DNA from 3 places in the Serratia sp. YWN4 genome. Region 3 is predicted to be linked to each of the others. Evidence: predicted binding sites of a transcription regulator. Region 3 holds the regulator's gene; each other region holds the start of a gene.
What was found. The regulator CRP, encoded in region 3, controls carbon source genes, mostly activating them, when cyclic AMP is high. The targets are predictions, from matches to a motif close to ATGTGANNNNNNTCACAT.
Positions count from the first base shown of each region.

Region 1: a site for CRP is predicted at 2,536-2,553, ahead of aaeR (HTH-type transcriptional activator AaeR). Genes of this name have one in related genera too.
Region 2: a site for CRP is predicted at 1,831-1,848, ahead of mlc (sugar metabolism global transcriptional regulator Mlc). Genes of this name have one in related genera too.

Region 1 covers NZ_CM147696.1:566,604-571,111, reverse strand. The annotation lists gene aaeB (p-hydroxybenzoic acid efflux pump subunit AaeB) at 1-1,134, opposite strand, end outside; gene aaeA (p-hydroxybenzoic acid efflux pump subunit AaeA) at 1,134-2,069, opposite strand; gene aaeX (p-hydroxybenzoic acid efflux pump operon protein AaeX) at 2,077-2,280, opposite strand; gene aaeR (HTH-type transcriptional activator AaeR) at 2,571-3,482, shown strand; gene ACX9GT_RS02630 (acetamidase/formamidase family protein) at 3,744-4,508, shown strand, end outside.
Region 2 covers NZ_CM147696.1:2,676,020-2,680,527, forward strand. The annotation lists gene ACX9GT_RS12775 (MFS transporter) at 1-786, opposite strand, end outside; gene ACX9GT_RS12780 (LysR family transcriptional regulator) at 901-1,800, shown strand; gene mlc (sugar metabolism global transcriptional regulator Mlc) at 1,940-3,157, shown strand; gene bioD (dethiobiotin synthase) at 3,321-4,001, shown strand; gene ACX9GT_RS12795 (cytochrome c peroxidase) at 4,124-4,508, opposite strand, start outside.
Region 3 covers NZ_CM147696.1:367,303-371,810, reverse strand. The annotation lists gene ACX9GT_RS01685 (phosphoribulokinase) at 1-60, shown strand, start outside; gene ACX9GT_RS01680 (LysR substrate-binding domain-containing protein) at 224-1,132, shown strand; gene ACX9GT_RS01675 (OsmC family protein) at 1,135-1,542, opposite strand; gene crp (cAMP-activated global transcriptional regulator CRP) at 1,925-2,557, shown strand; gene ACX9GT_RS01665 (YccS/YhfK family putative transporter) at 2,613-4,508, shown strand, end outside.

The DNA of each region.
Region 1 (4,508 bases), 200 kb from region 3:
CCAACCGGTCCACAGCCAGAACAAACAGCCAATCGAGGTAGCGGCCCAAGCACGCAGGCCGTTAATCAACGCATGATGACCTTCTGCCGAAGGAGTTTTCACCACCACCTCATTGGCAAGCACATCGTTTTCAACGGCGTTGATGCCGCTGTTGGTATGCACCCCTTTCGCCACCAGCAGGTAACGCGTCGCCGTGCCTACCCAGGAACTGACCGTGAGCAGGGTTTGATCGGTCGGGTTGATAGCCAACATCTGGCGCACCACTTTCAGGTGCTTATGCACTTCCTGCGGCGTTTCAGCGGGCCTCAGCAGCAGTTCGCGAATGTTTTCCTGCACCGCATTGGGGTAATTCAGCAGGATCAGGTAGGTTTCACAGGCTTGAGTAATCAGCGTCAGTGAAAGAGTATGCAGCACGCGCACCCGGCGGTTTACCCGCTGCCAACGTGAAGATTCCAGCATCAGGTTGCTGCGCATTCCGTTCAAGGTGGTGGTGCTTTTCACCAGATCGCTCCAGGCACGATCGATATCTTCTTTCTCTGCATTGTTGATGCACATCTGCATCAGCCGGTATTGCCCCACCAGCAGTTGATCTACGACACGATCGATATCCTGTTTGATCGAACGCGGCGAAAACAGCAGATCGGCCAACACCGCGCTGAGAATGCCGAGCACGATCTCGCTACAGCGTTCGAGGGCGAACTGCGGTGCCTGCATCAGCGCAGAGGTGCTGCTGGCCGAGGTGACGATAATAATCAGCGCCGTGTAGCCTGCCAGCCCCCAGGCATAGGAGTTCTCAACTCTGACCAGTGACGAAATCCAGGTGCACACTCCAAGCCAGATGCAGCACAGCATCAGCATCACGACGGGCGCGCGCGCGCAGGTGACAATAATCACCAGGCCGACAAAACAGCCCACAAAGGTGCCGATAATGCGCAGCCAGGCGCGATAACGGATGGCACCGGAAAAGGGTTCACCCCCGGCGGCAAAGGCAGGCCCGGCCACGACGATCGCCGCCGTCAGCACCGACCAGCGCGGGGTTTCCAGATTGAGGTGAAAACCGACAAACAGGGCGAAAACAATCGCAAAGCTGAGTTTGCAGGCAAATCTCAGGCGAATAAAGGTTGGGCTCGTCATTAACCAAACTCACGTAACCGGTGCATCAGCCGGATAAACGGCGAACCGTTGTCGTCGCTGCGGCCATTTTTGCCGGTAATCACCACGGTGGCAGTGGTTCCCGCCGGGTAGGGATGCTGCTGATCCTTCTCATCCAGCACAATTTTCACCGGCACGCGCTGCGCCAGGCGCACCCATTCCAGGTTACTGTCGATCGACGCCAATCCCTTACTGTTAACCGTGCTGCTGCTGTTATTGACCGCCGCCGCCAGGCTGTCGACGGTGCCATGCATAATGCGGTTGCTGCCCAACGGGGTGATTTCCACCCGATCGCCTTGCTGCAGGCCGTTCAGTTTGGTTTCTTCCAGATAGGCCAGAATGTAGAAGGTGTTTTTCTTCACCAGTGCCACGGCGGTGGAACCACGGGTGATAAATTCCCCGGCGTGCACGTTCAGGTTGGTCACCCAACCATCGGCGGGCGCACGAACCGTGGTGCGATCGAGATCCAACTGCGCCAGATCGCGGGCGGCAATCGCCTTGGCCAACTGGTGCTGCACGGTTTGCAATGAGTTGCTCGACTGCTCGATCTCTTCCTGCGACATCGCCTGGATACCCAAACGCACGCGGCGGCCAGCCTCACGTTTCTTCTCTTCGGCCAGCGCCTGATAATAGGCGACATCGGCATTGGCTTGCGCCAGCGCCTGCTGGTAGCGTGGCCGATCGATCACAAACAGGATCTGGCCCTTCTTCACCAGTTGGTTGTCCGTAACCGGTATCTCGGTCAACAGACCGCTGACGTCTGGGGCGATCGCCACCACGTCGGCGGTGAATTTGGCATCACGCGTCCACGGCGATTCGGTGTAAAACGACCAGGACTTAAACACCGCAATGGCGGCCAGCACGACAACAATCAACGTGATCGCGATTCGGGTTATTTGTATTGAAAAAGTTTTCACAGCCACCTCAAACAAAAAGACATGAAACCAGATAAAACAAGCAGCAATACAGCGCAGTATTGAACAGCGCGGGATGCCAGACAAAATCGTAAATCCCGGTCGGCAGCAGTAGGCGGCGCATGACAAAAAACAGCACCAACGACGCCAACAGCTCAAAAAACACCGGCGGGAACGACATCCCAAAAATGACCATAACCGGAAGCAAACTCATCACTTTTTCCTTAATTGCTTACTGCACCGGGGTTTCACATTCTATTTACATTTTGGCCAACGGATGCCAAACGTCGCACCTAGACGGTTGCCAGGTCACGAACCTGAAAAAGGGTTAGACTACGAACATAGACTCATGAAAGGGAATGCATGGCAGACGGCAGTATGCTGCAACATTGCTGACCACGCTCAAGCGCTCAGAAGGATACACCCGACCACATTATATTAGCCTGCTTACTATAAACTCATCTACAATATGTGATCTAAATCACTTTTAAGCCAGAGTGAACAATGGAAAGACTAAAACGGATGTCGGTGTTCGCCAAAGTTATTGAATGTGGGTCGTTTACTGCGGCAGCACGCCAGCTTGGTATGAGCGTTTCGTCCATCAGCCAGACAGTCTCCAAGCTGGAAAATGAATTGCAGGTAAAGCTGCTCAACCGCAGCACGCGCAGTATCGGCCTGACCGAAGCGGGCAAAATCTACTACCAGGGTTGCCGCCGGATGTTGCAGGAGGCCACCGAAGTGCATGAACAGCTTTATGCACTGAACAATACCCCAACCGGCACCCTGCGCATCGGCAGTTCCTCCACCATGGCGCAAAACGTGCTGGCCACCATGACCGCCGAAATGTTGCAAGAATACCCAGGCTTAACGGTGAATCTGGTTACCGGTATCCCAGCTCCCGATCTGATTGCCGACGGCTTGGATCTGGTGATCCGCACCGGCGCGTTGCAGGATTCCAGCCTGTTCTCCAAACAGTTGGGTTCCATGCCGATGGTGGTCTGCGCCGCCAAAAGCTACCTCGGCCAACACGGCACGCCGCAAAAACCGAGCGATATGGTGAATTTCTCCTGGCTGGAATACAGCGTGCGGCCAGACAGCCAATTCGAACTGATGGCCCCAGAAGGCATCAGTTCGCGGATTTCCCCACAGGGGCGCTTCGTGACCAATGATTCACAAACCATGGTCCGCTGGCTGAACGCCGGAGCGGGCATCGCTTATGTCCCATTAATGTGGGTGATCGAAGAAATCAAACGCGGTGAGATCGAAATTCTGTTCAAGCGCTACCACTCCGAGCCCCGCCCGGTGTACGCCCTGTACACCGAGAAGGACAAGCTGCCGCTGAAGGTGCAGGTGTGCATTAATTACCTGACGGAATACTTTAAACGTGTGGCGGCGGTCTATCAGGGTTATCGCTGACCTAATATTTTAGCTACTAGTGAATCGATTAATGGCAGAGCAGCTATCTATTTATTACCCTTTTAATTAACTCAAAAAACTATCACGTAATTAAATTAAAGAATATTCCACCAAACGCCCACCAGGCTGGATTTTGCCGCGCTTGCCTCCGCCCCGGCGGGTGTGATTAATTATTTCAGGCAAGGTAATTTATGCTGCTCTGGCAGATTGAAACTCACGCCTCTCATAAGAAAAACTCAGGACAACATTACAGGAATCACCATGGAAAAAATCCCTCGCACGCACGTGGTTTATGCCATGTCGCGTGATAACGCCCCTGTGGCAAAAATTGCCAGCGGCAGCGACGTTTGCTTTGAAACCTGCGACTGTTTCGAAGATCAGATAGCCTCTGAGCAGGCCGCATTTACCGAACTGGACTGGAACCGCATCAACCCGGCCACCGGACCGGTCTATGTGCAGGACGCGCTGCCGGGCGACGTGCTGCGGGTAGAGATCAAACGCATCACACCACGCAGCCACCAGGCGGTGATGGTGACCGCACCGGGCTTGGGTGTGATCGGCGATGAACTGCAACAGCCACAGATCCGCACCGTGCCGCTGGAAGAGGGTTTTGCCCTGCTGCCGGGCGGCGTGCGCTGGCCCCTCAAGCCGATGATTGGCGTGATTGGCGTGGCACCGGCGGGTGACGCCGTGCCATGCGGCACACCAGATGCGCACGGCGGCAATATGGACTGCAAAATCATCACCGAAGGCTGCACGCTGTGGCTGCCGGTCAACGTGGAAGGCGCGCTGTTTGCGCTCGGCGATCTGCATGCCGCCATGGGCGATGGTGAAGTCTCGGTATGCGGCTTGGAGATCCCCGGTGAAGTGGTGGTGAATCTGACCGTGGTGAAAAATCGCCCGCTGCCTACGCCGATGATCAGCACCGCAGACGCACTGTACACGCTGGCTTCCGCCAAAACGCTGGATGAGGCCGCCCAACTGGCGACCCGCAACATGGCGCACTTTGTTGCCGATCACAGCGCA
Region 2 (4,508 bases), 2.3 Mb from region 3:
CATCAGCAGGAAACCTTCGGCGAACAGCAGCGGTAGTCCTTTATCATGCCAGTGCAGCCTAAAGTTGATCAGCAGAGTATGTGGGCGCAGCGAACTGGCACGAAAATGTTTCGATGCCGGCAGAATACGCCAGAACATGAAAGCTGCGGCCAGCGCAAACAGCCCAATGACCGCCAACGCAATGCGCCATGAGAAGAAATCGGTCAGCACCCCGGTCACCAAACGCCCGCTCATCCCGCCAATAGAGTTACCACTGATGTACAGCCCCATTGAAAAGGCGACAACGCTGGGGTGAATCTCTTCACTCAGATAGGTCATGCCAACCGCTGCCACGCCACTCAATGAAAGGCCAATCAGGGCGCGCATCAGCAGAATGCTGTGCCAACTGGTCATAAACGCGCAAATTAGCGTACAGATCGCCGCCAATAACAAGGCCACGACCATCACCGGTTTGCGGCCAACGGCATCGGACAACGGGCCGGTGAACATCAGGCCGATCGCCAATAATCCGGTAGAAAAGGAAAGCGAAAGGCTGCTTTCGGCGGGGGAGATGCCAAAGTCCTGCGAAAGTACCGGCAAGATCGGTTGCACACAGTACAACAAGGCAAAAGTGGCCAGTCCGGCAGAAAATAGGGCCAAGGTGACGCGCGTAAACTGCGAGGTGCCACGTTCAATAAAGGGGTGTTTATTCAGCGCTGAGCGCCTGGTTTTGGGCTCTGCACTGGCAGCATCATGGGAACTCAGCGTTAGCGGTGTGGTGGCCGCCGAACGCGTAGGGGTTGTCACAGCATTTCCTTACCGGGTTCGGAAGAACAAAAACACGTCTTGAATCACAAAATGATAGGGAGAGGGCAGTTTTTTGTCTAATATATTAATCATTATGATTGAGACTTTAAAGATATGAGTATCGAGCTCAGACACCTGCGCTATTTTGTCGCTGTCGCAGAGGAATTGCACTTTGGCCGCGCGGCGGAGCGGCTGCGCATGTCCCAGCCACCACTGAGCCAGCAGATCCAAGCGCTGGAAGAGATGGTCGGCGCACGTTTGTTGGCGCGGAATAACCGCAACGTCGGGCTGACTCAGGCCGGAGAGATGTTTCTCAAGGAGGCCTATCAGGTGCTCGATCAGGTTAATCGTGCGGCAGAAAGGGCCGCTCGGCTTGAGCGCGGTGAGATCGGTGAGTTGACGATTGGCTTTACCTCTTCCGCGCCGTTTATCAGCCTGGTGTCACGCAGCCTGCGGGCGTTCCGTCAGTTGTCGCCGAATGTGCATATCAAAATGCGTGAGATCAATACCAAACAGCAGCTCGAGCCTTTGCTGAACGGTGCGCTGGATCTGGGGGTCATGCGTAACACCCGTTTACCGGATGCGCTCCAGCATCAGTTGCTGCTGCGCGAGCCGTTGCTGGCGGTGGTGCCGAATGGTCACCCGCTCACTCATGTTGCACCTGGAACGCTGCGTTTCACCGATTTGGCGCAGGAACCGTTCGTCTTCTTTTCCCGTGAGGTCGGTACGGCGCTGTACGACGAAATTCTGGCGCTGTTGGCGAATGCCGGAGTCGCTCCTTACATTACTCAGGAAGTGGGCGAGGCAATGACGATTATCGGCCTGGTGGCTGCTGGGCTGGGGATTTCTATCCTGCCGACGTCATTTGGCCGAGTTAAAATTGATGGCGTCACCTATCTGCCGCTGGCTGAACCAGAGGCGATGACCGAAGTCTGGCTGGTGCATCACCGTAACCGCCCAATCACTGTTGCGGCCCAAACCTTGATGGAGCTAATGCTGAATCTGCACAAATAAGACGCTCTTCCGGGCTAAATGTCAGTGAATTTGTGCTGTTAATCACATAACGAATCAAATAGTTGACGCTGTATTCCAAAAGCCCCACCATAGCCCTTAGTCTTTATTTAGAAGCGCGAAAAATAGTAGGAGCAGGTTTGTGATTGCGGATGGGCAGCCTGGGCATATTGATCAAATCAAGCAAACCAATGCAGGGGCAGTTTACCGGCTGATTGATCAGCTGGGGCCTATTTCGCGCATCGAATTATCGAAGCGCGCACAGCTTGCGCCCGCCAGTATCACCAAGATTGTGCGTGAACTGCTCGAAGCCCATCTGGTTAAAGAAACCGAATATCAGGAAATTGGCAGCCGTGGCCGCCCGGCGGTCGGGCTGGTGTTGGACACCGAAGCCTGGCATTACCTTTCTGCTCGTATCAGCCGTGGCACCATTACGCTGGCGCTGCGCGATCTCAGCAGCAAAATGGTGGTAGAAGAACTGCTGCCGCTCGATGCTGAACACCCTGACCCTTTACTGCAACGCATCGTGGGTGAAATAGACCGCTTTTTTATTCGTCATCAAAGCAAACTGGAACGTTTAACCGCGATCGCCATCACCTTGCCCGGCATGATCGATACCGCGTCTGGCGTCGTTCACCGCATGCCGTTCTACGATGTGGAAGAAATGGCGCTCGGCCCGGCGTTGGCAACGCTCACCGGGTTACCGGTCTATCTGCAACATGATATTTGCGCCTGGACCATGGCGGAAGCGTTGTATGGCGCTTCGCGCGGTAGCATGAATGTGATTCAGGTGGTGATTGATCATAACGTCGGTGCTGGTGTGATCACCAATGGCCGCGTGCTGCATGCCGGTAGCCGCAGCGTAGTGGAAATTGGCCATACCCAGGTCGATCCTTACGGTAAACGCTGCTATTGCGGTAATCACGGTTGCCTGGAAACGGTAGCCAGTATTGAAAACATGCTGGAAATCGCCCAACAACGCTTGGGGGGCTCAATGACTTCATTGCTGCATGGCGCGCCCTTGACCGTCGAATCCCTGTGCGATGCGGCGCTGGCCGGGGATCAATTAGCCAAAGATATCATTCTTGGCGTCGGGCATAGCGTCGGGCGCATTGTGGCGATCATGGTCAACCTGTTTAATCCAGAAAAAATCCTGGTGGGTTCACCATTGAATCGAGCCGCTGAGATCCTTCATCCGGCGATTGCCTCCTGTATCCGCCAGCAATCTCTGCCCGCATACAGCGAGCATGTGCAGGTTGAATCCACTCAGTTTTTCAATCAGGGCACCATGCCGGGTGCTGCGCTGGTGAAAGATGCGTTATACAACGGTTCGCTGCTGGTGAAACTGTTACAGGGCTAATGTAAATTCCTCCTATCAGAATTTCTTAATGTTTACCGACAAAATATTGAGCTACCTCAAGCCCCTGCAAGTTCGCATCCCCTAGACTTTTCCCTGTCAGGCTACTCGCGCCGCGATCGGCGGCGATCTTTTTGTTAACGGAGCATTTCAGGGCAATCTATTCATGTTAAAGCGTTTATTTGTTACAGGCACGGATACCGACGTAGGTAAAACCGTGGTTTCCCGCGGATTGTTGCAGGCATTTGCTGCACAGGGCCGCTCAGCGGCGGGGTATAAGCCCATAGCGGCGCGTTGTCAGGAAACCAGCGAAGGCATTCGAAATAAAGACGCTTTGGTTCTGCAAGCTTCGTCCACTATGCCTTTGTCTTATGAAGAAGTTAACCCGATAACCTGTCTGGATGAAGTATTCCACGCCCATGCCACACAGGATATCGATTACAGCGTGATGAGCCGTGGGTTGCAGCACCTTGCTACCAAGGCCGATACCGTGGTGGTCGAGGGCAGTGGCGGTTGGCGCGTGTTGATGAACGATCTGCGCCCTTATTCTGAATGGGTGGTGCAGGAACAGTTGCCGGTGATCCTGGTGGTAGGCATCAAGCTGGGCTGTGTCAGCCATGCGTTGCTGACGGCACAATCGATTCTTAACGATGGCTTACCATTACTGGGCTGGGTCGCCAACCGTATCAACCCCGGTTTAGCGCACTATGCTGAAACCATCGATGCGTTGCAGCAACGCATCCCCGCGCCGCTGTTGGGTGAGATCCCCTATTTACCACGCGCTGAACAGCGCGAACTGGCGCAATATCTGGATATCTCCAGCCTGATGGATCGCTACGCGTTGTGATAGCCTCACTGCGCGCGTAACGTTGAGGAATCATAAGAAAAATTTCAGGTGGGCATGGTGCTTATCTGCCCACCTGAAAACCAGTGAATCTTTACCGAACCACTGGTGTGGTAAAGAAAGGGTTAACTGGCGGGTGGGGTGGCAGGCTGATATTTGCCGCTCATGCTTTCCAGCAAGGCCACCAAGTCGTTGACGTCGCTATCTGGCAGAGTAACGCCGACCTGATATTTCAACATATCTTTCACCGCCTGGTTAAGCGTGTTGACGCTGCCGTCATGGAAATAAGGCGCGGTCTGGCCGATATTACGCAACGTTGGCGTTTTAAAGCGATTACGGTCCGCTTCATTTTTCGTGACATTGTAACGCCCAAGATCAACGTCGGTAGGCTTACCACGCGTGGCAAAATAATCCGCTTTGACGCCCATAAGTTCGTAAGACTGGCCGCCCAGGTTAACCCCGGTATGGCAGGTGCCGCATTTGTTCTGCTGGAACAACTGATAGCCGTGT
Region 3 (4,508 bases):
ATGGAGCTGATCATGGCACCGTTGGTGCAACGGCTGCTCGAAGGCAAAAAAATCGAATAACTCTTTTGGGCGCGGCCAATCACCGCGCTTAACCCTCTGTCATCCTGCACCAGCCACTCCCTCACAAACGACAAAAAATCATTAATGAATGATTTCTCATCGCCGATATTCCTTCTGCGGGCAAGGTGAAATTATCGTTTTAAGCGATTAAGGAGAGGCACAAATGCGCCAATTACCAAAGTTGCAGCAGCTAAAAGCCTTTCAGCAAGTGATACGCTGCGGCAGTATTCGTGGCGCTGCGCGCGCCTTGGCACAGTCTCAACCGGCGGTCAGCCGCTCTATCCAAGAACTGGAACAGACGCTGAAAACCCAGTTGATCGTGCGCAGCAGCAAGGGGATGACGTTGACCGAAACCGGCCACACTTTTGCTGTACGAATGCAATTAGTGATTGAGGAATTACAGCGCGCCACCGAGGAGATCCAACAGTTGCACCAGCATTCGCAGGGCAGCGTGGCGATAGGCTGCTCCTCGCTACTGGCCGTGACGGTACTCCCAGAACTGGTCGATCTCTTCAAGGCTTCCGCCCCGCAGGCCAATCTGCTGATCCGTGAAGCACAGCTCTCCACTCTGTTGCCAGCCTTGCACACAGGCCAACTGGATTTTGCCATCGGCACGGTGACCCCAGACATGCCGCTGCAACATTTAATCTGCACCCCACTGTTCACAGCCCCGTTTTGCATTATTGCGCGCCGCGGGCATCCTCTGGCACAGGCGACATCACTGGATGAACTGTACGGAGCCAAATGGCTGCTGCCAGAAACCGACATGGGTTATTATCAACAGCTGCAATCGGTACTCGGCAGCTTTTATCAGCAATTGACCAATAGGCCCATTCGTTCGGATTCGGCGGTATGCGGATTGAATATGGTGTTGGAGGCAGACTATCTGACCATTGTCGCGCGGGCGATGAACACGCCTTTCCATTTGCAGCAAAAACTGGTGACGTTGCCGATCGACAGCCTGCCGCAGGCGCAGTACTGCGTGCTGTACTCACAAAAATCGCCGCTAACCATCACGGCGCGGCGATTTTTGCATTTATTGAGCAACCACTGCCACAGTTACCTCTGGTAGCTTCAGGCAACGTCGCAGATTTCAAAGCTGTGGGTCACGCTGGCGGCCTTGCTCAGCATCAGCGAGACCGAGCAATACTTCTCGGCAGAGAGGTTAACCGCACGCTCAACAATCTTGTCGGTCAGCCCTTTGCCGGTGACGATAAAATGCAGGTTGATATGGGTAAACAGACGCGGTGCTTCTTCACGGCGCTCCGAGGTCAGTTTTACCTCACAGTCACGAACATCGTTACGGCCTTTTTGCAGGATGGCGACGACATCAATGGCGCTACAGCCGCCAACCGACATCAAGACCATTTCCATCGGGCTTGGCGCTTTATCGCCCGCGTTACCGTCCATTAATACCTGATGGCCGGACGCAGACTCACCCAAGAATGTCAGTCCTTCTACCCACTTAACTCTTGCCTGCATTTTGTACACTCCCGTTAATTTCTCAAAATCAGGGTACGCTTTCGCATAGAAACTGGCAACGGAACCTGATGCTAATCATGCTGAAGCGAGACAACACAAGACACCCGCTTCACTCTGTGCTACAAACAGAGCCGCAAGAACTCTTTCCAGGTCACCGATTTCAGGGAAATGTCCGAGGAAAGGACCCTATATTGGTATGTTAACAGAATGTAGCTTGCAGCACTTGGCGCAAGTTAATATGCTAAGGCACAAGCGTATTTCTATAACATGCCTCAAAACCTGTTGATAGCCACTCTATAAAACACCGGGCTATAAGCACGTTTTACAGGGAACTCTGACCCCTGTGATACAAGGCAGCGATAACAACAGAGGATAACAGCGAATGGTTCTCGGCAAACCGCAAACAGACCCGACTCTTGAATGGTTCCTGTCTCATTGCCATATCCACAAATATCCATCAAAGAGTACGCTGATTCACCAAGGTGAAAAGGCCGAAACGCTCTACTACATCGTGAAAGGCTCCGTGGCGGTGCTGATCAAGGATGAAGAAGGCAAAGAGATGATTCTGTCCTACCTTAACCAGGGGGATTTCATCGGCGAGCTTGGATTATTTGAAGAAGGCCAGGAGCGCAGTGCCTGGGTTAGAGCGAAAACAGCCTGTGAAGTGGCTGAAATTTCCTATAAGAAATTCCGCCAGTTGATTCAGGTTAATCCGGATATCCTGATGCGCCTGTCTGCGCAGATGGCAAACCGCCTGCAAATCACCTCAGAGAAAGTGGGTAACCTCGCCTTCCTTGACGTTACCGGCCGCATTGCACAAACCCTGCTGAACCTGGCGAAACAACCCGACGCCATGACTCACCCGGATGGCATGCAAATCAAGATTACCCGCCAGGAAATTGGTCAAATCGTCGGTTGCTCACGTGAAACCGTCGGTCGTATTCTGAAAATGCTTGAAGATCAAAACCTGATTTCTGCCCACGGCAAAACTATTGTCGTTTACGGCACGCGTTAATTATTGAAGAAACGGCGTAGCGATACGCCGTTTTTTTTAACTCCCCCCATTCATCATGTGGCGGCGCCTGATCTACCACCCGGAAGTCAACTATGCACTGCGGCAAACGCTGGTGCTGTGCCTGCCGGTGGTTTTCTTCCTGCTGATGGGCAACCTGCAACTCGGCCTGCTGTTCTCTCTGGTACCTGCCTGCTGCAACATCGCCGGGTTGGATACGCCGCACAAACGCTTTTTCAAACGTCTGGCCGTTGGCGGCTCCCTGTTTGCTCTCAGCAGTTTGCTGCTGCAACAGGCGCTGCTGTGGCATATCCCGTTACCCTTACTGATGCTGGCAATGGCGCTGTTGCTGGGCGTCAGCGGTGAAATCAGCCCGCTGCACGCACGTCTGCTGCCCGCCGCGCTGGTCGCCGCCATCTTTTCTCTCAGCATGGCCGGACACGTGCCGATCTGGCATGCGCCGCTGCTGTATCTGGTCGGCACCGCCTGGTACGGGCTGTTCACCTGGTTCTGGTTCAAACTGTGGAAAGAGCAACCGATGCGCGAATCCCTGAGCCAGCTCTATATCCAGTTGGCAGACTATTTCGAAGCCAAATATTCGCTGCTGACCCAGCACATCGATCCAGAAACTGCACTGCCGCCGCTGCTGCAACGCCAGCAAAAAGTGATGGATCTGATCAGCCTGTTATATCAGCAGTTGAACTTTCTGCCCCATGCCAATAATCAGGAGCAAAAACGCCTGCAACGCACTTTTCAGGTGGCACTCGATCTGCAAGAACACATTACCGTCAGCCTGCATCAGCCAGAAGAAGTGCAAAAACTGGTGGAACAGAGCCAGGCCGAAGCGATTATCCGCCGCAACGCTCAGGTAATTGCCGGGCGTTTGCGCATCGTGGCCAACGATATTCTCTATCACCGGCGTTCAGCGCGTTTCAGTATGAAGAATGAGCTGGCGGCGCTGGAAAAGGTGGCCACGCAGCATGCCGAAAACCCGGTGGGACAGTTCTGTTTTTACCACTTCAGCCGCATCGCCCGCCTGTTACGCAGCCAGCGTCCACTGTATCAGCGCGATCTGATGGCCAACCAGGCGCGATTACCGTTCTGGCCCGCGGTGGTGAGCTATCTGTCGTTGAAGTCCAACGCCCTGCGCAATGCCGCCCGGCTGGGCATCATACTGGCGGTGGGCAGCAGCCTGGGTATGATTTTCAACCTGCCGAAGCCCTATTGGATCCTGCTAACCATTATGCTGGTCAGCCAGAACGGCTATAACGCCACGCGCGTCAGGATCCAACATCGTGCCCTCGGCACGCTGGCCGGGTTAGCGATCGCCGCCGGGCTCTTACAACTGCAACTGCCGGAGCACCTGACGCTGAGCATCATGCTGGCGATCACGCTGGCTGCCTACCTGATATTACGCAAAAACTATGGGCTGGCGGTGATGGGGTTTACCGTCACCGCGGTGTATACCCTGCAATTGTTGGCGCTTAACGGCACCCATTTTCTGGTACCGCGCCTGCTCGATACGCTGATTGGCTGCGTGCTGGTGTTTGGCGGGAGTATCTGGCTGTGGCCGCAATGGCAGAGCGGTCTGCTGCGTAAGAACGCCCATCAGGCGCTGGAGCAGGATCAAACGGCATTACGCCTGCTGCTGCAAGAACAGGAGGCGGATCCTGCTACGCTGGCCTACGCGCGGATGCAGGTCAATCAGGCGCACAATGCGCTGTTCACCTCGCTCAATCAGGCGATGCAGGAACCAGGGTTTGAGTCGGATTATCTGGCGGATATGCGCTTATGGATCACGCACAGCCAGTTTATTGTTGAACACCTGAATGCGCTGACCATTCTGGCGCGCGAGCACGACACCTTGACGCCAGAGATGGCGAAAGAGTATCTGCAAAGTTGCGAAATTGCCCTGCAAAGCTGCCAACAAAGGCTGGAGTATGATGGCCCAAGC